DNA from 2 places in the Streptomyces sp. NPDC001904 genome. Region 2 is predicted to be linked to the other one. Evidence: riboswitches for the same ligand, from Rfam matches in the RefSeq annotation. Region 2 holds a riboswitch; the other holds the start of a gene.
The links. A riboswitch is a leader RNA that binds a small molecule or an ion and turns the genes downstream of it on or off. The one in region 2 is predicted to bind cyclic di-AMP.

Region 1 (11,956 bases), on a different contig from region 2:
CGGGACGCCGACGTCGCGACGAAGCGGACCTTCTCGGCCCCGAGTTCCTTGATCACCGCGGCGTACTCGCGGCAGGCGGCGAAGGTGCGCTCCAGCGCCTCCGGGGCCAGCCGGCCCGTCCGGTCGACGCCCTGGCCGAGCCGGACGATCGTCATCCGGCGGTCCAGGTCGACCAGCTCGCCCGTCCGCGGGTTCGCGTCCGCGACGAGGAGCCGGATCGAGTTCGTACCGCAGTCGATGGCCGCCACGCGGGTCATTCGCTCTCCTCCGCCACGCCGCAGGCGCTCACGCACGGCCCCTTCTTCCACCACTCGGGCAGCATCGCGATCGCCTCGTCGCCGAGCGGGTTCACACCCGGGCCAGCCGCCAGGGAGTGGCCGACCAGCACGTGCAGGCACTTCACACGGTCCGGCATGCCGCCCGCGCTGGGGAAGCCCTCCAGGACCTCGATGGCGTCGCGGCGGGCGAGGTAGTCCTCGTGGGCCGCGCGGTACTTCGCCGCCAGGTCCTCGTCCGTCTTGAGGCGCTCCGTCATCTCTTTCATGACGCCGTTGGCCTCCAGCGTGCCGATGGCGGAGGCCGCGCGGGGGCACGTCAGGTAGTACGTCGTCGGGAACGGAGTGCCGTCCTCCAGACGCGGGGCCGTCTCGACCACGTCCGGGTTGCCGCAGGGGCAGCGGTGGGCGATGGCGCGCAGGCCGCGCGGCGGGCGGCCGAGCTGCTCCTTGAACGCGTGGATGTCGGCGTCCGTGGGCTCGGTGCGCTCGGTCTGGGGCGGGGGCGTGTCCATGACTGTTCTCGGGTGTCTTTCGTGTCAGTTGGCTGCCTGGTCGGCCTTGTCGACGCCGTCCCAGACGTTCGAGTACCAGGCGCGCTCGGCCGGGCTCTGGTCCGGGCGCCCGGAGGTGGTGGCCCGCGCGTCGGGCACCACGTAGCCGGTCTCGCCCGGCATCACCATGTGCAGGCGCTCCCGGATCCGCTGCTCGGCGTACGCGTCGTCCTGCCAGCGGGCCTTCTCGTCGCGGAGCCGGTCGACCCGGTCCTTGGCCTGCTGCTGCTGGCGCTGGAGGTCCGCGATCTCGCCGCGCTGGGAGACGTACTGCCGCATGGGATAGGCGAGCGCGACGACGAGGGTGCAGACGACCAGGGCGAGCAGCGCCGCGCGGCCGGTCAGCCGGGAGCGTCGCGCCTGGCGCTTGGTCTGCGACCGGTAGACCCGCTCCGCGGTCTGCTCGCCGAGCAGGCGCAGACGGGTCGCCGTGGAGAAGCGGGCCGAGTCGTCACGGCCCCTGTCTCGGAGCTTTCCCGGCATGGCTCCTCCGCCTCCCCGTCCGACTGCCTGGCTGTGTTCCTACGTGCGTACGTCCCCGCACACGGTACGGGACCGAGTGCGGGGACGTACGGAACTACCGCCTCAAGCGGGCGTCAGGAGCGGTCAGCCCTTGAAGCGGGGGAAAGCGCTGCGGCCGGCGTAGACGGCCGCGTCGTCCAGGATCTCCTCGATGCGCAGGAGCTGGTTGTACTTGGCGACGCGCTCGGAGCGGGCCGGGGCGCCGGTCTTGATCTGGCCGCAGTTCGTGGCGACGGCGAGGTCCGCGATCGTCACGTCCTCGGTCTCGCCCGAGCGGTGCGACATCATGCACTTGAAGCCGTTGCGCTGGGCCAGCTCGACGGCGTCCAGGGTCTCGGTGAGCGAGCCGATCTGGTTGACCTTCACCAGGAGGGCGTTGGCCGAGTTCTCCTCGATGCCGCGGGCGAGGCGCTCCGGGTTGGTGACGAACAGGTCGTCGCCGACGAGCTGGACCTTGTCGCCCAGCTTCTCGGTGATGACGTTCCAGCCGGCCCAGTCGTCCTCGTACAGCGGGTCCTCGATGGAGACGAGCGGGTACGCGGAGACGAGCTCCTCGTAGTACTCGGTCATCTCGGCCGCCGAGCGCTCCTTGCCCTCGAACTGGTACTTGCCGTCCTTGTAGAACTCGGAGGCGGCGACGTCCAGCGCGAGCGCGATCTGCTGGCCGGGGATGTAGCCGGCCTCCTTGATCGCTTCGAGGATGAGGTCGAGCGCGGCGCGGTTCGACTCCAGGTTCGGGGCGAAGCCGCCCTCGTCGCCGAGGCCGGTGGACAGGCCCTTGGTCTTCAGCACCTTCTTGAGGGTGTGGTAGACCTCGGCGCCCCAGCGAAGGGCCTCGGAGAAGGACTCCGCGCCGATCGGGGCGATCATGAACTCCTGGATGTCGACGTTGGAGTCGGCGTGCGACCCACCGTTGAGGATGTTCATCATCGGGACGGGCAGCAGGTGCGCGTTCGGGCCACCGAGGTAGCGGAACAGCGGCAGGTCGGACGCCTCGGAGGCGGCGTGCGCGACGGCGAGCGAGACGCCGAGGATGGCGTTGGCGCCCAGCGAGCCCTTGTTGTCCGTGGCGTCCAGGTCGAACATCGCCTGGTCGATGAGGCGCTGCTCGGTGGCGTCGTAGCCGACGAGCTCCGGGCCGATCTGCTCGATGACGGCGAGAACGGCCTTCTCGACGCCCTTGCCGAGGTAACGGTTGGGGTCACCGTCGCGGAGTTCGATGGCCTCGAAGGCTCCGGTGGAGGCGCCGGACGGAACAGCAGCACGACCCGTGCTGCCGTCGTCGAGGCCGACCTCGACCTCGACCGTGGGGTTGCCTCGGGAGTCCAGGATTTCCCGGGCTACGACGACGTCGATGGACGGCACGAGCATCTCCTTCTGGGATGTGACGCGGACTGTGCGGGGCCGGATGGTTCGGTCCCGACCCACTGAGCCTAACCGGCTCCGGGGCATCGGCCAGCCGACCGCCCGGCTCGTGGACAACGCCCAGAGCGAAATGTTTCTTAACGGAACAAAGACAGCAGCCCCCGCCCGCTGCATGGGGCGGGGGCTGCTCAGGTGAGCGGCCCACTGGGGGGTGGGGACGGGGGTGCGGCCGGGGGCTCGGCGTCCGCCGATGCCGGGCCCGCGGCACTCCCGCGGGGTCCTACTTCAGGTGGAGCTGCTGGCCCGGGAAGATCAGGTCGGCGTCCTTGACGATGTCCTTGTTGAGCTTGAACACCTTCTGCCAGCTCGTGCCGTGCGCGTCGGCGATCTTGCTGAGGGTGTCGCCGGTCTTGACCTTGTACTCGCCGTCACCCTTCTCGACCTTCTGGCCGGTGGGGGTGGTCACGGTGTCGCGCGACTGCGAGCGGGAGGCGACCGAGGAGTCGGTGTGCTGCTCCGTCGACTTCTGCTCCTGCTGCTGCGGCTGGCTCTGCTGCTGCTGCGACTGCTGGGTGTCCTGCTGCGGGGCCGGGGCGGAGTTGCCCGTGGAGGCGCCGGACAGGTTCACGCCGCAGCTCGGCCAGGCGCCCTTGCCCTGCGAGGCGAGGACCTTCTCGGCGACCGAGATCTGCTGGGCCTTGGAGGCGCCGGCGGCGGAGGACGCGTACTGCGTGCCGCCGTAGGCCGCCCAGGTGGACGGGGAGAACTGGAGGCCACCGGAGAAGCCGTTGCCCGTGTTGATCGACCAGTTGCCACCGGACTCGCACTGCGCGACCTGGTCCCACTCGGAGGTGGAGGCGGCGGAGGCGGACGTGGCGCCCATCAGCGGGACGGCGACGGCGGCACCGGCGACACCGGCGAGCGTGGCGACACGGACAGCCTTGGACGGGCGGCGGTGCTTGCCCTTGCTGGAAAGCAGCATGGAGAGATCCCCTCACCGACGCCTACGAGGTGAGCTGTCGGGTTCGGACCAGTGAGTGCCCGGCCGCGCATCCTTGTGCGCGACTTAACCCCTAGCCCCTCCGGTCTCCCGGGAGGGCGGCTTACCTGGGTCCCCCGCTCCTGCCTACGGCGCTGACGCGTCGACTGTTCCCGTACGGACGTTGGCAGGATTCGGCGTGACGTCCGTCGGGGCCCGCTGTGGCGAGCGGTGACGACCGTAAGCAGTGGATCCGCCCGATTTCAAAGACGATCAGGGTCTTTGAGACTCATGTCTCACTCGAACAAAAGCGGACATACAAGCCTCAAAGACCCCGTAACTCCCGCTACTTTTCGACCGATTCGGGCCCAAGATCCAGACTCTGACCAGGGAGGATGAGGTCGGGGTCGGTGCCGACCGTCTTCTTGTTCGCGTCGTAGAGCGCGGACCACCCGCCGCGCACGTCGTGGGCGTCGGCGATGTCCCAGAGGCTGTCACCCGAGCGGACCACGTAGGCCTCGTCGTCGCGCTGTTCGCCGCGGGAGGCGTGACGGCCGTCCCCCGTACGCGAGTCGGCGTCGTCGGCGGCGGGGTCGCCCCGGTGGCGGCCACCGGACGAGGCGCCCTCGGAGCCGCTGGAGTCGGTGGCGGCCGGGGAGTTCGACGGGGCGGTGCCGGACGGGGTCGACGCGTCGTCGTCCGCGCTGTTACCGCCGGTATCGGCGGAGCTGTCGGCTGACGCCCCGTCGGACGCCTCGTCCGACGGCCGGCTCGACGCGTCCTGCGTCGCCTCGTCTGACGCGTCGTCGGACGACTTGCCCGAAGCCTTGCCGGACGACTTGCCCGACGCCTTGTCCGATGCGCCGGACTCGTCGTGATTCTTGTCTCCGGAATCCGCGTCGGAGTCCGCGTTCGCGTCGGCCGAGTCCGACGGCTGCGGGGTGGCACTGGCACCCGGGTCGACGTCCGCCGAGCCGTCGCCCTTGGCGAGCCCCGCCGTGACCGAGCAGCCCGGCCAGGCGGTCGGCCCCTTGTCGTCGAGGACCTTCTCGGCGACGGCTATCTGCTGCGAGCGGCTGGCCTGGTCGGCCCGCGGCGCGTAGTCGAGCCCGCCGTACTGCTCCCAGACCTCCTGCGAGAACTGCAGGCCGCCGTAGTAGCCGTCGCCCGAGTCCAGGCTCCACTGCCCGCCGCTCTCGCACTCGGCGACCTTGTCCCACGTGGTGGCCGTCGCCGCGCCCGCGCCCGTCGCGCCCAGCAGCGGGATCGCGATGGCGCTGCCGGTGACTCCGGCGGCGACGACGAGAGCAGGGGCCTGGCGGGGGCGACGGTGTCGGCCGTTCCCGGAGAGCATGCGGTTGCCTTTCGCGAGACTGATACTGCTGCACGCGACAGGGTGGATGTGTGGTGCCTGTTGTGCGTGTGTCGCGATGACTGGTGAACGTAGCGGGACTCGAACGCTTGTCACAAGTCGATGCAGCGTAGATCACGTCACCATCACAGATTTGACACAACGTCAGTTTTCAACCACCTGTGAGGGGTCGCGAACTGTGCGGCGAATAGGCCCGGTTCACGGCTTTTCAAGATCACGACAAACCGTCCCACGACGCCGCGCCGCCGATCCCGAGTGGCGCCGGTCACACGGGTTCCACCTGCACCGACCGCCCCCGGGTACGGTCGGGATGTGAACACCGCGCCCGCCCCCGAACTCTTCACCTGGGAGTTCGCCACCGATCCGTATCCCGCCTACGCCTGGCTGCGCGAGCACTCCCCCGTGCACCGCACCACGCTGCCCAGCGGCGTCGAGGCCTGGCTGGTGACGCGTTACGCGGACGCGCGCCAGGCGCTCGCGGACCAGCGGCTGTCCAAGAACCCGGTGCATCACGCGGACGACGCGCAGGGCAAGAGCAAGACCGGTATCCCCGGCGAGCGCAGCGCGGGCCTGATGACCCATCTGCTGAACATCGACCCGCCGGACCACACCCGGCTGCGGCGCCTGGTCTCCAAGGCCTTCACCCCGCGCCGGGTCGCCGAATTCGCCCCGCGCGTCCAGGAACTGACGGACGGCCTCATCGACGGCTTCGCCGCCCGGGGCAGCGCCGACCTCATCCACGAGTTCGCCTTCCCGCTCCCCATCTACGCCATCTGCGACCTGCTGGGCGTCCCGCGCGAGGACCAGGACGACCTGCGCGACTGGGCGGGCATGATGATCCGCCACGGCAAGGGGCCGCGCGGCGGGGTCGCCCGCGCCGTGAAGAAGATCCGCCGCTATCTCGCCGACCTCATCCACCGCAAGCGCCTCGGCGACGGCGACGACCTGATCTCCGGCCTCATCCGCGCCTCCGACCACGGCGAGCACCTCACCGAGGACGAGGTGGTGGCGATGTGCTTCGTGCTGCTCTTCGCCGGGTTCGAGACGACCATCAACCTCATCGGCAACGGCACCCACGCCCTGCTGCGCCACCCCGAGCAGCGGGCCGTCCTGCAGAGCGCCCTCGCCCGCGGCGAGCACGGACTGCTGGAGACGGGCGTGGAGGAACTGCTGCGCTTCGACGGGCCCGTGGAGATGGCGACCTGGCGGTACGCGACCGAGGACCTGGAGATCGGCGGGGTCGCGGTCGCCGAGGGCGACCCGGTGCTCGTGGTGCTGGCCGCGGCGGACCGGGACCCCGCCCGCTTCGACAGCCCCGACACCCTCGATCTGGCCCGCGGCGACAACAAGCACCTGGGGTACGGGCACGGGATCCACTACTGCATCGGCGCCCCGCTCGCCCGCCTGGAGGGGCACACGGCGCTGGCGACGCTGCTGACCCGGCTGCCGGACCTGCGCCTCGGCGAGGACCCCGCCGAGCTGCGCTGGCGCGGCGGGCTCATCATGCGGGGGCTGCGGACGCTGCCCGTGGAGTTCACCCCGCGCTGACCGGCCCTACAGCCCCTCGGCGGCGCGCACCGCGTCCCGGTAGGCGCGGGCCGCCGCCCGGAGCTCCGCTTCCGGGTCGATGCCGGACGCCTCGGCGCGCAGCGCCAGGGCCAGCAGTTCGTCGCCGACGCCCTCCCCGGCCGGGACCGGGACGTCCAGGCCCGCCGTGCGCACGCGCGAGCCGAGCTTCGCGGCGAGGGCCAGGCCCGGCTGGCCGACCGGCACGCCGTCCGTCACCGAGGCGCGCTGCTTCGACTCGGCCTTCTTGCGCAGCCAGATCTCCCGGACCTCCTCGGGGGTGGCCGCGCTCTCGTCGCCGAAGACATGGGGGTGGCGGTGGATGAGCTTGTCGACGATGGCGCCCGCCACGTCGTCGACGGAGAACGGCTCCTCGGGGTCCTCCTCCGCGATCCGGGCGTGGAAGACGACCTGGAGCAGCACGTCGCCCAGCTCCTCGCGCAGCTCGTCCCGGTCCCCGGCCTCGATCGCCTCGACCAGCTCGTAGGCCTCTTCGATGACGTACTTCGCCAGGTCCTCGTGGGTGCGCAGGGCCGACCAGGGGCAGGCCCGGCGGATGCGGTCCATGACCTGGACGAGGTCGAGGAGGCGGGCGCCCGGCAGGTCGTAGGAGCCGGGGAGGAGTTCGAGGGAGGGCATCGCGACGCGGCCGGAGCCGGCCAGCGCCGCCAGGCCGTCGGTGAGGCGGCGGTCGCCCTCCGCCGTGGTCAGCACGACGACGGTGCGGCCGCCGTCGGCGCAGCGCTCGACGAGGTCGCGGGCGGCGGGCGCGCCGAGGGTGACCTCGACGCCCGCTTCCTTCAGGTACGGCAGCTGCGGGTGCTCGGGGTCGGCGCAGAGCACGTCGTCGGCGGCGTGCAGGACCTGCCACGCCTGCCAGGAGAGCAGCCCGGGGGCGACCCGGTGGCTGGTGGTGAGCAGGACGACGCGGCCGGCGTCGGAAGAGGTGTCGTCGTTCACGCCTCGAACGTAACGCAGGCCGCCGACCGCATGCGTACTAGGCCGTCTGCTGCTGGTCCGCCGGCTGCTCCTGGGTGACCTGGGTCAGCCAGGGGGTCTTGGCGTCGACACGGCCCACCGTGCCGGTCTTGGTGACGCCCCAGCTGCCGTAGCGCGGGTTGAGGTCGATGTTCAGTTCCCTGGAGGCCCGGGAGAGCGCCTTCCAGAAGGCGGCCTGGCCCGCGGGGGTCTGGGTGTCGACGCCGAGCGACGTCGACAGTTTCTGCGCCTCGATCTCGGTGCGCAGCGACTCGGTGAGCCGCTTGGGCGCGACGTTGTACTGCTGGAGCCAGGCCGCCTCCAACTGCTTCGCGCCGCCCGCCTGTTGCTCCAGGCCCGCCCGCATCTGCTGCATCTCCCTGCGGGAGACGGAGACGCCGGCGTCGGTGGCGGCGCGGTGCAGCACCCGGTCCAGGACCATGGTGTGCAGGGTGTTGCGGGTGAGGCCGCCGGACTTGGCGACGGCCTGCTCGTACTGCGCACCGTCGGCGGTGACGTCCTGCTGTGCCCGGCGCACCTCGCTCACCCTGCTCTCCAGCTGGGAGACGGTGATGCGCTGGCCGCCCACGACGGCCGCGGCGCCGGGATGCGCCTCGCTTCCGCAGGCGGTGAGGACGGGGAGCGCGGCGACGGCGGCGGTGGACAGGACGAGCGCGGTACGGCGGCGGTGCAAGGTGGCCTCCCTGCGGCGAGTTTGTGCGTCGGTGCACAAAGTCCGGCGGTGATCGATGGTAGGAGGTGACCGCGGGCTCGGCCACCTATTCGACAACGATTCGTCGGGAGATGAGGTATCGCCCCCGGCCGCCGGACCCCGATGGCTCAGCCGACGACGGCGACCGGCGCGTCCCAGGCGTTGCGGTCCACCGTGATGGTGTAACTGCCGCGCTTCTCCTTGCTGTTGACCATGTACTGGTGGGCGCGGCTGTGGTCCGTGTAGAGCGTCTTCGACCACGGCCAGTCGGACGTGGTGGTGTTCACCTTGTCCCACTTGGCGTACCAGAGGTTGCCGGGCAGGTCGGTGCGGTCGGTGGCGGTGGCGATCGCGGCGGCGCTGGAGCTGGAGAAGCCGTAGTAGCCGGCCCGGTAGATCTTGCCGCGCAGCACCTTGTCGAAGGCGCGGACGTAGTTCAGGACCGCCTTGTTGCAGGAGCTGTTCGCGGTGTCGTACGGCTCCATGTCCAGGTAGATCGCGCTGCCCGCCTTCATGCCGAGCGCGGCGGACTTCGCCACGGCGTCCTTGCCGTCGGCGGTGCCGAGCGAGGCCGCGTCGGACGTGGTCATCTTCTCGTTGCGGGTGCCGGTCTGGCACGGCGGCTGGGCGCCCACGTAGAGCGGGATCAGCTTCCAGCCCTGCGCGCTGACCGTCTTGACCCAGGACGCGGTGAGGTTGGGCTGGGCGCAGCCGCGGTTCTTGCCGCCCACGTAGACGGCGGCCGCCCCGTAGAACCCGGTGTTCCAGGCCTTCATCGCGGCGGCCGAGGGCGCCGTGCAGGTGTCGAAGGCGCGGCCGGTGAACGTCTTCTGCGCGGGCCAGGCGGTGGCCGCGGACGCGGTGGTCGCGGCGAAGGCGCCACCGGCGACGACGAGGGCTCCGGCCGCGCCCCAGGCGAGGTGGCGGTTGCGCTTGGAGAGCCGGTGGCTGCCGGTCCTCTTGGACGTGCGTACGGTCATGCGGTTCCCACCCCTTGTTGTCCGTGCGTGGATGCGGCGGCCTACAGGCTGCCGGTCACTCGCTTCGCGAGCTTGCCGGCGGTGGCCGCGCCGTTGTCGTGGCCGTCCGTCGACATGACCGTGACGACCGAGGTGCCCGTGCGGACGGCGATCAGCGTCGTGCCGTTGTCCCAGGCCATGTCGGTGAGGGTGATCCGGTACGCGTCGTCGCCGAGCCCCGCGACCGCGGTGCCGGACACGTGCACGTCGGACCTGGTGTCCTTGTCCCGGTAGGTGTCGCAGGCGGCGACGGCCTTCACCAGGCGGGTCATGACGGCGGTGCCCGTCGTGCCCCGGAACTCGTCGATCTCCTGGGCGATGTCGGCGGTGGAGTCGGCGTTCACGTAGTCGTTCTGCGCGAAGGAGACGCCCTCGTCGCCGGTGATGGCGATCCAGCTGGTGCCGCCGAGCTTGGCGCAGTCCGGCTTCGCCACGGCGGCGGGGTCGCTGCTCGGCTCCTGGTACGTGGTGCCGGTGTCGCGGGCCGCGGACTTGTCCAGGGTGTAGCCGGCGCCGAAGAACGACGCGGGCGCGAGCGCCTTCTTCAGCCGGGCGCCGGTGGCCGGGCCCGCGTCGGGGTTCGCGGTCTTCGAGGTCTTCGCGGTCTTCGCGGTCTTCGCGGTGGAGGACGTCGCCGTGGTGCCGGCGCCGTCGGCGGAGTCGTCCGACGAGCACGCGGTCAGAGCGAGCGGGAGGACGGCGGCGGCACCGAGCAGGACGGCGGCCCGGGACATCCGGGATATCGAGCGCATGGAAGAGGTGTTTCTCGGGAGGAGTACGAGGAGGCGCCGGCAGGACCCGCCGGCAGAGAGGCGGGGTACGGGCACGCCGGGAGGCGGCACACTGCGAGCAAGCCGATCATGCCTGCTCGCACAGGTGTTGGACAGCGATCGGACAGTTCTTGACCGTCGGTTGTCCGGTTCTTTGCCGCTCAGCCCCTGACCTGCCCCAGCCACTGCAGGGTGCGGCGGACCTCGGAGGGGAACGGGTGGGCCGGGCCGTGCATCCGCTCCGCGTCGTGCAGCAGCCGGACCAGGGTCTCCTGGGCGGCTCCCCGGTCGCCGACGGCGAGCAGCAACTGCCCGATGCGGCGCCGCACTTCGAGGGCGAGCCGCAGGTCCGTGGTCGCGTACTGGTTCTCGTAGTACGGCAGCAGGGAGCGGTACTCGGCCAGCGCCGCGGCCGGTTCGCCGAGAGCTTCGAGGCACTGGGCGACCTCGTAGCGGAACTGGAGGGACTGCGGGTCGGCGTGGCCCGCCTCCGCGGCCCGCTCGTCGGCGAGGCGGCGCAGTTCGGGCAGGGCGCGGCGGTACTGGCCGTCGTCCATGAGCGTCGCCGCGTACTGCTTGCGCAGGGTACGGACGACGGGTGAGTGCTCGCCGTGCTGGGCGGCCGCGGCGGGCAGGATCGCGCCGAGGATGTCGACGGCCTGGGTGATGCGGCCCTCGCCGAGGAGGCGCTTGACCTCGTCGACGGCGCGGGCCACGTCGGGCCGGTCGCCCTGGACGTCGGAGCCCGCGGGCTGCGGCGCCGGGGTCACGGCCCGGTCGGGCCACGGGGCGTGCGGGCGCAGGAACGGGCGGGTGGGGTCGAGCGGGCGGCCGGTGGGCACGCCCCGCGCGGGCAGCAGCGGCAGCAGCTCCTCGTACGTCTGCTGGGCGGACGCCGGCCGGTGCTGCGGGTCCTTCGCGAGCAGCCGCAGGACGAGCTGCTCCAGCGCCTCGGGGACCTCGGGGCGCAGCTGGCGGACCGGGACCGGGGACTCGTACAGATGGCGGTGGAGGATGCCGAGGGCGGTGGTGCCCGCGAACGGGACGTCGCCACTGAGGAGTTCGTGGAGCAGCACGCCGAGCGCGTACAGGTCGGTGTACGGGCCGACGGCACCGCCCATCGCCTGCTCGGGCGCCATGTACGCGGGCGTGCCGATGGGTGAGCCGGTGTGGGTGAGGCGGGTGGTGTCAGTGTCGAGCACGGAGGCGACGCCGAGGTCGAGGACGGTGACGGTGCCGTCCTTCTTCACCATCACGTTGCGCGGCTTGAGGTCGCGGTGGACGATCGGCACCGCGTGCACGGCCGACAGCACGGCGCACAGCTGCGCGGCGATCGAGACCGCCCACTGCCACGGGTAGGGGTCGTGCTCGGCGAGGTGGTCGGCGAGGTCGGAGCCGTCGACGTACTGCATGACGAGGTACAGGAACGAGGCGCCGCCCTGGGTGCCCTCGGTGCCCGCGTCGTGCACGGTGACCAGGCCGGGGTGGTCGACCTGGGCGGTGACGCGGCACTCGCGCAGGAAGCGGCGGCGCAGCTCCTCGGCCTCGGCGCCCGCGACCCGGTCGGGGCGCACCAGCTTCACCGCGACACGGCGGTCCAGGCGCTGGTCGTACGCCGTCCAGACCTGGCCCATGCCGCCCTGGCCGATGAGCGAGGAGAGTTCGTAGCGGCCCGCGATGAGGTGGCCGCCGGTGGTGGGGAGCCCCGACAGAGAGGACAAAGCCGTCACCGACCGCCGTCCTGCTTGCGCAGGTAGTCGCTCAACTCGTCCAGCTCGGCGCGGACCTGGTCGATGCGCTGCGGGGGCTGGCCCTGGCCGTTCGGCTGGGGAGCGGGAGCGGGC
Region 2 (11,956 bases):
TCCCCGCGGACGGCACGCGCGCGTCCGACGCCGCCGACCTCGCCCTGACCGTGCTCGGCGGCGGCGAGTCCTCGCGGCTGTACAACCGCCTCGTGCGACGGGACCGCACCGCGGTCGCCGCCGGCTTCGGCCTGCTGCGGCTCGCCGGCGCGCCCTCCCTCGGCTGGCTGGACGTGAAGACGTCCGGCGACGTCGAGGTGCCCGTCATCGAGGCGGCCGTCGACGAGGAGCTGGCCCGGTTCGCCGAGGAGGGGCCGAGCCCCGAGGAAATGGAGCGCGCGCAGGCCCAGTTGGAGCGCGAGTGGCTGGACCGGCTCGGCACCGTCGCGGGCCGCGCCGACGAACTGTGCCGCTACGCGGTCCTGTTCGGTGACCCGCAGCTCGCCCTCACCGCCGTGCAGCGTGTCCTCGACGTGACCGCCGAGGAGGTCCGGGAGATCGCCGAGGCCCGCCTGCGCCCCGACAACCGCGCGGTCCTGGTGTACGAGCCCACGGGCCCCGCCGAGGCCGACGACGAGACCGCAGCGAACGACGAGGAGGCGGGCCAGTGACCGAGCAGCTCGCGAGCATGGACTTCCACCCTCAGCCGCAGCCCGGTGCGGCCAAGCCCTGGGCGTTCCCCGCCCCGCAGCGCGGCGCGCTCGACAACGGCCTCACCGTCCTGCACTGCCACCGCCCCGGCCAGCAGGTCGTCGCCGTGGAGGTCAATCTGGAGGCGCCCCTGGAGGCCGAGCCCCAGGGCCTCGACGGCGTCGCCACGATCATGGCGCGCGCCTTCAACGAGGGCACCGACAAGCACTCCGCCGAGGAGTTCGCGGCCGAACTGGAGCGCGCCGGCGCCACCATGGACGCGCACGCCGACCACCCCGGCGTCCGGGTCTCCCTCGAAGTGCCGGTCTCCCGGCTCCCCAAGGGCCTCGCCCTCCTCGCCGATGCCCTGCGGGCGCCCGCCTTCGCCGACAGCGAGATCGAGCGCCTGGTGGCCAACCGGCTCGACGAGATCCCGCACGAGAGCGCCAGCCCGGCCCGCCGCGCCGCCAAGGAGCTCTCCAAGCAGCTCTTCCCGGCCGACGCGCGCATGTCGCGCCCGCGCCAGGGCACCGAGGAGACCGTCGCCGCCATCGACGCGTCGGCGGTCCGCGCCTTCTACGAGAAGCACGTACGCCCCGCCACCGCCACCGCCGTGGTGGTGGGCGACCTCACCGGCGTCGATCTCGACGGCCTGCTCGCCGACACGCTCGGCGCCTGGACCGGGAACACCGCGGAGGCGCGCCCCGTGCCGCCCGTCACGGCCGACGACACCGGCCGCGTCGTCATCGTGGACCGTCCGGGCGCCGTGCAGACCCAGCTGCTGATCGGCCGCATCGGACCCGACAAGCACGACCGGGTGTGGGCCGCGCAGATCCTCGGCACGTACTGCCTGGGCGGCACGCTCACCTCGCGCCTCGACCGGGTCCTGCGCGAGGAGAAGGGCTACACCTACGGGGTGCGGTCCTTCGCGCAGGTGCTGCGCTCCGCGCCGGACGGGACGGGCGCCGCGATGCTCGCCATCAGCGGTTCCGTGGACACCCCGAACACCGGCCCCGCGCTGGACGACCTGTGGAAGGTGCTGCGCACGCTGGCCGCGGAGGGCCTCACGGACGCCGAGCGGGACACGGCCGTGCAGAACCTGGTGGGGGTGGCCCCGCTCAAGTTCGAGACCGCGGCGAACGTCGCGGGCACCCTCGCCGACCAGGTCGAGCAGCACCTGCCCGACGACTACCAGGCCCGTCTGTACCGTCAACTCGCCGAGACGGGCACCGTGGAGGCCACGGCGGCGGTCGTGAGCGCCTTCCCGGCGGACCGTCTGGTGACGGTCCTCGTGGGCGACGCCGCGCAGATCGAGGAGCCGGTCAGGGCGCTCGGCATCGGCGAAGTGACCGTGGTCACCGGCTGATCGGCACACCGCGCCGCACCGCATCGGAGCCCCGGCGACCCGTGAGGTCGCCGGGGCTCCGGCGTGTCCGTGATGTCCCTCACGTGAGCAAACGCGATCACCTCGCTTCGTATATGTCCGAAATGGTGTGGAGGTTGCGTGTCTGCCCTGTGGCATGCGCGACAAAAGCCGGGATCCGTTTGTTGATTAAAAGATGTCCCGCTTAGCGTCGGTCCGGCTGTCCGCCGCACCAGTGCCGCGCCCGCGTCACCGGACAGTCATCGCCGAGTCCCCCAAGGCGCGAGCCGGGGGAGCCGGGGACCCACCGAAGTCCCTGGGGTGAATCGGGCTCCTCCCGCAAGGGGGTTGCCCGTAGGAGACCTTCCTGCTCCGAACCCGTCAGCTAACCCGGTAGGCGAGAGGGAAGGAAAGGATCAGCCTCTCCATGGCGTTCACCCGTGCCACCGGGAAGCACCGTCGTCCGAGCCGCATCACGCGTACCACCGCACAGGTCGCGAGTGTCGCCGCGCTCACCACGACCGGTGTCGTCGGCGGCCTCGCCGCCCCCGCGCTCGCCGCGGACACCGCGGCCCCGGAGCAGAACAACCTGACGCAGGCCGTCTCCATCGGCGACTCCCTCGCCGACCAGATCGACGCCCAGGCCGCCGCCCAGAAGAAGGCCGCCGACGCGGCCGCCGCGAAGAAGAAGGCGGAGGCCGAGGCCAAGAAGCGGGCCGAGGAGGCCAAGCGCAAGGCCGAGGAGAAGGCCAAGAAGGAGCGCGAGGCCAAGGAGCGCGCCGCCCGGGAGGCCGAGCGCAAGCGCCTCAACTCCTTCGTGGCGCCCGTCTCCGGCTCGTACGTCTCCACCGCGTACAAGGCCAGCAGCGGTCTGTGGTCCTCCGGCAGCCACACGGGCATCGACTTCCACGCCGCCACCGGCACCGCGGTGCACGCCGTGGGCTCCGGCACCGTCGTCGAGGCCGGCTGGGGCGGCGCGTACGGCAACAACATCGTCATCAAGATGAACGACGGTACGTACACCCAGTACGGTCACCTGTCGTCCATCGGCGTCTCCGTCGGCCAGTCGGTCACCCCCGGCCAGCAGATAGCCCTCTCGGGCGCCACCGGCAACGTCACGGGCCCGCACCTCCACTTCGAGGCCCGCACCGGTCCCGACTACGGCTCGGACATCGACCCCGTCGCGTACCTGCGCTCGCACGGCGTGAACGTCTGACGCGCCCACGCCCGACCCACCTCCGAAAGCCCCGGCTCGCCGAGCCGGGGCTTTCGCGTCGCCTGTCCCGAGCAGACCTCCGGTGTCCAAAAAATATCCCTGGATTCCGGCCTGCCGTCGGAAATTCAAGCGCGGTGGAATAGAGTCGTCGGTCAAGCGCGCTGACCGGAGGTCAATCGCGTTTGTACGGGCGTCAATCGACCGCGTTTCGCGGGGATTAAGGCGGAGGTCGGGTCATGCGCATTCCCGCGCACTCGGTATGCACGGCGATCCGCGACGACATCGTCGCGGGTGTCTACGAGCGCGGCGGCAGGCTCACCGAGGAACTGCTCGCGCGGCGCTACGGCGTCTCGCGCGTTCCGGTCCGTGAGGCGCTGCGCACCCTGGAGGCGGAGGGGTTCGTCGTCACGCGGCGGCACGCGGGCGCGTGCGTCGCCGAACCCACCGAGCAGGAGGCCGCCGATCTCCTGGAGATCCGTATGCTGCTCGAACCGCTGGGCGCGGCCCGTGCGGCCCAGCGCCGCACCGAGGCCCACCTCAAAGTGCTGCGCGGCCTGGTCAGGCTCGGGCAGGAGCGCTCCAGGCGGGGGCAGAACGAGGATCTGCGCTCCCTGGGCGGCTGGTTCCACGAGACGCTCGCCCAGGCCTCCGGAAGCCCCGGTCTGATCACCCTGCTGACCCAGCTGCGGTACAAGATCGCCTGGATGTACGCGGTCGAGACCCCGCCCCGGCCGGCCGACTCCTGGTCCGAGCACGGGGCCATCGTCGACGCCGTGGCCCGCGGCGACGCCGAGCGGGCCCGCGCCCTGACGGCCCAGCACACCGAGCGGGCGACGGCGGCCCACCGGCTGCGCGTCCCGCGCGCGGGTGAGCGTGTGAGGACTTCGCAACATCCCGTAAACACGGCGGGGCTCCAGCATTAACAGGGGAGCCGTATACAAAGAAGTGCACTATTCGCGGAATGGGTCGCGCCCTGTTTTCCGCTGCCTATGCCCGTGCCGCATTCAGTGCGGCGGCTTCCCCCTGCGCATATCCCTGTGTTTTATTCTGCAGGCTTTTTCGCGCACTTCTTTCATGCGTCAATTTCAGTGAGTGCGGGAAGAGCGTCCAGGGCCGTCGTGGCACAGAACGACGGAGCCGCGCGCTCCGAAGAGAAACGCGCGGCTCCGTCGAAGGGTGCCGTGGGTCAGACGGTCTCGGGAAGCTCGTCGAGGCCCTCGGCGACCAGCTTGGCCAGCCGGTCGAGCGCGGCGTCCGCCCCCTCGGCGTCGGAGGCCAGGACGATCTCCTCGCCGCCCTGGGCGCCCAGGCCCAGCACCGCGAGCATCGAGGCGGCGTTGACGGGGTTGCCGTCGGCCTTGGCGATCGTCACGGGGACGCCGGCCGCCGTGGCCGCGCGGACGAAGATGGAGGCGGGACGGGCGTGGAGGCCCTCGGCCCAGCCGACGTTGACGCGGCGCTCAGCCATGTGATGCTGCCCTTCAGGTGTCTCACAGTTGTCTAGACCATTCTCACACACCGTGACCCGTGCTCGCCGCGGACCCACGTCCCGTACGCGCACGGCCCTTCGGCCTCCTTCAGCCTGCCTCCCACGCGCGCGGGCCGCGACCCGTGCGACGGCGACACGCATCCCTCCGCCGGCCGGCGGTCGGCCCTACCCTTGCGGCATGGAGACCCCGTCGGACCGGCACGCCTACCCCGCCCACTGGGAGGCCGACGTGGTGCTGCGCGACGGCGGCACCGCCCGGATCAGGCCCATCACCACCGCGGACGCCGAGCGGCTGACCAGCTTCTACGAGCAGGTCTCGGACGAGTCGAAGTACTACCGCTTCTTCGCGCCCTACCCGCGGCTGTCCGCCAAGGACGTGCACCGCTTCACCCATCACGACTACGTCGACCGGGTCGGCCTCGCGGTCACGGTGGGCGGCGAGTTCATCGCGACGGTCCGCTACGACCGGATCGACGCACGGGGGATGCCCGCCTCCGCCCCGGCCGACGAGGCCGAGGTCGCCTTCCTGGTGCAGGACGCCCACCAGGGGCGCGGTGTCGCCTCCGCCCTCCTCGAACACATCGCGGCCGTCGCGCGCGAGCGCGGCATCCGCCGGTTCGCCGCCGAGGTGCTGCCCGCCAACACCAAGATGATCAAGGTGTTCCGGGATGCCGGATACACGCAGAAGCGCAGCTTCGAGGACGGCGTCGTCCGCCTGGAGTTCGACATCGAGCCCACCGAGGCGTCCCTCGCCGTGCAGCACGCGCGCGAGCAGCGCGCGGAGGCCCGCTCCGTGCAGCGCCTCCTCGCGCCCGGCTCCGTCGCCGTGATCGGCGTGGGACGCACGGCCGGAGGAGTGGGCCACAGCGTTCTCGGCAACCTGAAGGCGGCCGGATTCACCGGCCGCCTCTACGCCGTCAACAAGGCGTTCCCCGCCGACCTCACGGAAGTCGACGGAGTGCCCGCCCACCGTTCGGTCGGGGACATCGACCCGGCCCAGCCCGTGGACCTGGCCGTCGTCGCGGTGCCCGCGCCGGACGTCCCCGAGGTCGTCGCCGAATGCGGCGCGCGCGGCGTACAGGGCCTGGTCGTCGTGTCCGCCGGATACGCCGAGAGCGGCGCCGAGGGCCGGGAGCGCCAGCGCGAACTCGTCCGCCAGGCACGCACCTACGGCATGCGCATCATCGGGCCGAACGCCTTCGGGGTCGTCAACACCTCGCCCGACGTACGGCTCAACGCCTCGCTCGCCCCCGAGATGCCCCGCGCCGGACGCATCGGCCTGTTCGCCCAGTCCGGCGCCATCGGCATCGCCCTGCTGTCCCGGCTGCACCGCAGGGGCGGCGGCGTCACGGGGGTCACCGGCGTCTCCACGTTCGTCTCGGCGGGCAACCGCGCCGACGTCTCCGGCAACGACGTCCTGCAGTACTGGTACGACGACGCCGACACCGACGTCGCCCTGATGTACCTCGAATCGATCGGCAACCCGCGCAAGTTCACCCGCCTCGCACGCCGTACCGCGGCCGCCAAGCCCCTGGTGGTCGTCCAGGGAGCCCGGCACAGCGGCATCGCGCCGACCGGGCACGCCGTCCGTGCCACGCGCCTGCCCTACGCCACCGTCTCCGCCCTGCTGCGCCAGGCGGGTGTCATCCGCGTCGACACGATCACCGAACTCGTCGACGCCGGACTCCTGCTGGCACGCCAGCCGCTGCCCGCGGGCCCGCGCGTCGCCATCCTGGGCAACTCGGAGTCGCTCGGTCTGCTGACCTACGACGTCGCTCTCTCCGAGGGGCTGCGGCCCAAGACACCGCGTGACCTCACCACCCAGGCCTCCGCCGCGGACTTCCGGGCCGCCCTGGAGGAGGCGCTGGCCGACGACAAGACCGACGCCGTTGTCGTCACCGCGATGCCGGTGGTGGGGGAGGACCCGACCGGGGACGCCGAACTGGCGGCCGCCCTGAGCGCGGCCGCCGCCACCGCCCCCACCAAGACCGTGCTCGTCGTCCACGTCGAACTCGGCGGCCTCGCCGAGGCGCTCTCCGCCGCGACCAGCACCGGCCCCAACGCCCCGACCCTGCCGACCCCCGCGACCGCCGGGACCCCGGAGGGCGCCCCGCGCCTCATCCCCGCCTACCCCGCGGCCGAGCGCGCCGTCCGCGCCCTCTCCGAAGCCGCCAAGTACGCCCAGTGGCGGCGCGACGCGGCGGAGCCCGGCAAGGTGCCCGAGTTCGACCGCGTCGACGAGCAGGCCGCCGCGGCCCTCATCACCGGACTGCTCGCCAAGGACGACGATCCGCGTGGCACGGACCTCGCCCCCGAGGACGCCCGCGACCTGCTCGCCCTCTACGGGGTCGACGTCCGCCCGACCCTGCCCGCACCCGACGCCGACCGGGCCGCCGAGGCCGCCCGCACGCTCGGCTACCCGGTGGCCCTGAAGACGACCGCCCCGCACCTGCGCCACCGCGCCGACCTCGGCGGGGTCCGCCTCGACCTCGCCGACGAGGACGACCTGCGCCGCGCCTACGAGGACCTCACCGACCGGCTCGGCAGGCCCGCCGAACTGCGTCCGGTCGTCCAGGCCATGGCGCCGCGGGGTGTCGACACCGTCGTCCGCGCCGTCATCGACCCGGCCGCCGGGGCCGTGCTCTCCTTCGGCCTGGCCGGCGCTCCGTCCGAACTGCTCGGCGACACCGCGCACCGTCTGATCCCGGTGACCGACCGCGACGCGCAGGCGGTCGTCCGTTCGATCAAGACGGCCCCGATTCTGTTCGGCTGGCGCGGCGCCGCCCCCGTCGACACCCCTGCCCTGGAGGAACTGCTCCAGCGGGTGTCCCGGCTCGTCGACGATCATCCCGAGGTCGTCGGCGTCGCCCTCGAACCGGTCGTGGTCGCACAGGCCGGCCTGACCGTCCTCGGCGCCTCCGTCCGGCTCGCGCCCCCGCCCGCCCGTGACGACCTGGGCCCGCGCACGCTGCCCAGCGCCTACTGACCCGGCCCGCGCCTCCGGCGATGCAGCGAAATGCCCTCACGGAGAGTTATCCACAGGCGCATCGGCAGCCTCTTCCCGGGCCTTAGGATGGACCCCATGGCCAAGACCAGTACGACGACCCAAGGGCTGCGAGCGGCGATCGAGCGCAGCGGCTACTACCCGGCCCTCGTGGCCGAGGCGGTGGAGGCCGCGGTCGGCGGCGAGCCGATCTCGTCGTACCTCGTCCACCAGGAGACCACGTTCGACGCGAACGAGGTCCGTCGTCATGTCACCGTCCTGGTCCTGACCGACACCCGCTTCATCGTCAGCCACACCGACGAGCAGGCGGCCGACAGCACCTCCCCGACGCCGTACGCGACGACGTCCACGGAGTCGGTCAAGCTCGACCGGATCTCGTCGGTCGTGCTCAGTCGGGTCGTCGCCAATCCCGAGAAGTACGTCCCGGGCACCCTGCCCCGCGAGGTCGTCCTCACCATCGGCTGGGGCGCCGTCTCCCGCCTCGACCTGGAGCCCGCCGCCTGCGGCGACCCCAACTGCGAGGCCGACCACGGCTACACGGGCAGCTCCACGGCGGACGACCTGAGCCTGCGCGTCAGCGAGGCGGGCGACGGCCCCGAGACCGTGCGCCAGGCACTCGCCTTCGCCCAGTCCCTGTCCGAGGCCACCGCGGACGCGGGACGCTGATGACGCAGGCCGCCTGGGACGACGTAGAGCCGCTGCCCGTCCACACCGCTCCCGTCCCGGCGTACGGCACCGGATCCCTCGCGGACCTGCTGCCCACCCTCGGCGCCCACCTGGGCGTCCCCGACTGCACCCCGGCCATCGCCGAGCTCTCCCCGGTCGACCGGGCCTGCGTCTTCCTGATCGACGGCCTCGGCTGGGAGCAGCTGAAGGCGCACCCCGACGAGGCGCCGTTCCTGCACTCGCTCATAGCGTCCTCGCGCGGCGGCACGGGCCGCCCGATCACCGCCGGCTATCCGGCGACCACCGCGACCTCCCTCGCCTCGGTCGGCACCGGACTGCCGCCCGGCGCCCACGGCCTGCCCGGCTACACGGTGCGCAACCCGGAGACCGGCCAGCTGATGAACCAGCTCCGCTGGAAGCCCTGGACGAAGCCGAAGACCTGGCAGCCCTACCCCACGCTCTTCCAGCGCGCCCACGACGCGGGCGTGCACACCGCCCAGGTGTCCGCCCCCACCTTCGAGTCGACCCCCCTCACGAAGATCGCGCTGAGCGGCACCTTCTACGGCAGACTCTCCGGCGAGGACCGCATGGACCTGGCCGCCGAGCAACTGGCGGCGGGGGACCGGTCGTTGGTCTACACGTACTACAGCGAGGTGGACGGCAAGGGGCACCGCTTCGGTCTCGACTCCGACCCGTGGCGCGGCCAGTTGATGTACGTCGACCGGCTCGCCCAGCGCCTCGCCGAGCAACTGCCGCCGCGCAGCGCCCTGTACGTCACCGCCGACCACGGCATGGTCGACATCCCCTTCGACGAGCAGTCCCGGATCGACTTCGACGAGGACTGGGAGCTGGGCGCGGGTGTCGCCCTGCTCGGCGGCGAGGGCCGCGCCCGCCATGTCTACGCGGTGCCCGGCGCCCAGGGTGACGTCCTCGCCGTGTGGCGCGAGGTGCTCGGCGAGCAGTTCTGGATCGCGAGCCGGGACGAGGCGATCGCCGCGGGCTGGTTCGGACCCCACGTCGACCAGCGGGTGTACGACCGTCTCGGCGACGTGATCGCCGCCGCCCGCGACGACGTGCTCATCATCGCCTCGCAGAGCGAGCCGAAGGAGTCCCTGATGGTGGGCAACCACGGCTCGATGACCCCGGCGGAACAGCTCGTACCGCTTCTCGAAGCACGCTCCTGACCCTCTACCGCATCCCCCCCCCCACCGCCTCCCCTCCGCCGCACGATCCGAAAGGTGCTCGACCTCCCATGCCCGAGCTGGTGTTCTTCTCCGGAACGATGGACTGCGGAAAGAGCACCCTGGCTCTGCAGATCGAGCACAACCGCTCGGCCCGCGGCCTCCAGGGCATGATCTTCACCCGGGACGACCGGGCCGGCGAGGGAAAGCTCTCCTCGCGCCTCGGCCTGGTCACCGACGCCGTGGAGGTCGCCGACGACCTGGATGTGTACGCGTACGTCGTGGACCACCTCTCCCAGGGCGGCAAGGTGGACTACGTCATCGCCGACGAGGCGCAGTTCCTCGCTCCCGGACAGATCGACCAGCTGGCCCGGATCGTCGACGACCTCGAACTCGACGTCTACGCCTTCGGCATCACGACGGACTTCCGCTCCAAGCTGTTCCCCGGCTCCCAGCGGCTGGTCGAGCTCGCCGACCGCGTCGAGGTGCTCCAGGTCGAGGCGCTGTGCTGGTGCGGTGCGCGCGCCACCCACAACGCCCGCACCGTCAACGGGGAGATGGTCGTCGAGGGCGCCCAGGTCGTCGTCGGAGACGTCAACCAGGCCGAGGACCGGATCGGCTACGAGGTGCTGTGCCGGCGCCATCACCGGCGCCGGATGACGAGCGCGGGCGCACGGGCCGCCGCGCTCTCGCCCGATGTGCTGCCGGTCGCCCCGGCCTGAGATCCGCTTCCCAGCGGTCCGCGGCCGTCGGCGTCACGCCTCGCGTGATGCCACGAGCGCGAACCGCGCCCCCTCCGGATCCGCCACCGTGGCCACCCGCCCGTGCGAGCCCTCCCGCGCGGGCCGGACCACGTGTCCGCCCAGATCGGCGACGCGCTCCACGGCCTCGTCGACATCGGCCGCCTCGAAGTACGTCATCCAGTGCGAGCCCCGATCACGGGGCAGGGCGTGCCCCACGCCCTGCACGGACGCCACCGGGCGACCCTCAAGGCACAGTGCCAGATGGTCGAAGTCGGCGGAGACCACGGCCTCTTCGGTGTACCCGAAGACCGCCTGGTAGAACTTGGCGACGCTCGCGGTCTCCCGCGTCACCAGCTCGTTCCACACCACCGAGCCGGGCACGCCGGTCACCGCCATGCCCAGGTGCGAGGCCGCCTGCCAGAGCCCGAACACGGCGCCCACCGGGTCGGAGGCCATCGCCATCCGGCCCGCCTCGCCGGCGTCCAGCGGGCCGACGCCCACGGTGCCGCCGCAGTGCCGCACCGACTCCGCCGTCACGTCCACGTCCTCCGCGGCCAGATACGGCGTCCAGGCGATCGGCAGGTGACGGTCGGGCGGCAGCTGGCCGATGCCGGCCACCTCCGCGCCGTCGAGCAGGGCCCGCGCATACGGGCCGAGCTGCTGCGGTCCCGGCCTGAACTCCCAGCCGAACAGCGCCCCGTAGAAGTCCTGGGTCGCCGCCATGTCGTGCACCATCAGGCTCACCCAGCAAGGGGTGCCGGGCACGCGCCGGGCTGCTGCCTCGGTCATCGTCACTCTCTCCTCGGACTTCTCGGACCAGAACCCTCGGGCCCTGCATCGGGCTCCACACGTCGTACCGCGCCCGTGTCGATGGTGGCACTGGGTGCCGCGCGGCGCTTCCCGACCGCACCGGAGACTTCGGGCTCCTCGCCCGGGACGCCCGAAACGGTGTGTCGCGCACGCTGCCGCGCCATGACCGGACCGTGACCGGCAGGTCGACGCTGTGTAGTCGATCGAGCACGCTATCCGAACGCGGGCGCTCGGGCCAGAGCATGAGCAAGGATGGACCGCATGAATGCCATCATCACCGCATCCGAACTTGCGAGCGAGTTGGCGGGGGAGCGACCGCCCGTCGTGCTCGACGTCCGCTGGCAGCTCAGCCTCGCGAAGGCCGCAGGAGCCCCGGAATTCGACGGCCGTGCCGCGTACGCAGCAGGTCACGTCCCTGGTGCCGTCTTCGTCGACCTGGACCGGGAGCTGGCCGGACAGGCGGGTCCCGAGGCGGGCCGGCACCCCCTGCCGGATCTTGCCGTGTTCGGGGCCGCCATGCGGGCGGCCGGCGTGTCGGCGGACCGCGACGTGGTCGTGTACGACGGCGGACAGGGCTGGGCGGCGGCCCGCGCCTGGTGGCTGCTGCGCTGGACGGGGCACCCGTCCGTGCGGGTCCTCGACGGTGGCCTGCCCGCCTGGGAGGGCCCGACGGAGACCGCGAGCCCGTCGCCCCGCCCCGGCACCTTCGACCCTGCACCCGGTGCCACCGGCCTCCTCGACGCGGACGCGGCGGCCGCGCTGGCCCGCTCCGGACTGCTCCTGGACGCCCGCGCCGCCGAGCGCTACCGGGGCGACGTGGAGCCCATCGACCGGGTCGGCGGCCACATCCCGGGCGCGGTGTCGGCCCCGACCACGGAGAACGTCACCGGTGACGGCCGCTTCCGTCACGCCGC

Region 1: it holds a riboswitch for cyclic di-AMP, as region 2 does, so the genes downstream of both, ABT127_RS02115 (transglycosylase family protein) here and ABT127_RS28310 (M23 family metallopeptidase) in region 2, are expected to answer to the same signal.

What each region holds. Positions count from the first base shown of each region.
Region 1 is NZ_JBEOYI010000001.1:470,781-482,736, reverse strand. It holds gene ABT127_RS02135 (Ppx/GppA phosphatase family protein) at 1-257, opposite strand, end outside; gene ABT127_RS02130 (DUF501 domain-containing protein) at 254-790, opposite strand; gene ABT127_RS02125 (FtsB family cell division protein) at 815-1,312, opposite strand; gene eno (phosphopyruvate hydratase) at 1,436-2,716, opposite strand; gene ABT127_RS02115 (transglycosylase family protein) at 2,997-3,698, opposite strand; cyclic di-AMP (ydaO/yuaA leader) riboswitch at 3,703-3,860, opposite strand; gene ABT127_RS02110 (transglycosylase family protein) at 4,042-5,049, opposite strand; gene ABT127_RS02105 (cytochrome P450 family protein) at 5,380-6,615, shown strand; gene ABT127_RS02100 (nucleoside triphosphate pyrophosphohydrolase) at 6,622-7,593, opposite strand; gene ABT127_RS02095 (SurA N-terminal domain-containing protein) at 7,631-8,305, opposite strand; gene ABT127_RS02090 (glycoside hydrolase domain-containing protein) at 8,452-9,303, opposite strand; gene ABT127_RS02085 (hypothetical protein) at 9,345-10,094, opposite strand; gene ABT127_RS02080 (protein kinase domain-containing protein) at 10,274-11,842, opposite strand; gene ABT127_RS02075 (hypothetical protein) at 11,839-11,956, opposite strand, start outside.
Region 2 is NZ_JBEOYI010000021.1:20,694-32,649, reverse strand. It holds gene ABT127_RS28320 (M16 family metallopeptidase) at 1-551, shown strand, start outside; gene ABT127_RS28315 (M16 family metallopeptidase) at 569-1,936, shown strand; cyclic di-AMP (ydaO/yuaA leader) riboswitch at 2,188-2,348, shown strand; gene ABT127_RS28310 (M23 family metallopeptidase) at 2,361-3,149, shown strand; gene ABT127_RS28305 (GntR family transcriptional regulator) at 3,386-4,072, shown strand; gene ABT127_RS28300 (HPr family phosphocarrier protein) at 4,336-4,617, opposite strand; gene ABT127_RS28295 (bifunctional acetate--CoA ligase family protein/GNAT family N-acetyltransferase) at 4,817-7,624, shown strand; gene ABT127_RS28290 (DUF5998 family protein) at 7,712-8,308, shown strand; gene ABT127_RS28285 (alkaline phosphatase family protein) at 8,308-9,492, shown strand; gene ABT127_RS28280 (thymidine kinase) at 9,561-10,211, shown strand; gene ABT127_RS28275 (VOC family protein) at 10,245-11,021, opposite strand; gene ABT127_RS28270 (sulfurtransferase) at 11,304-11,956, shown strand, end outside.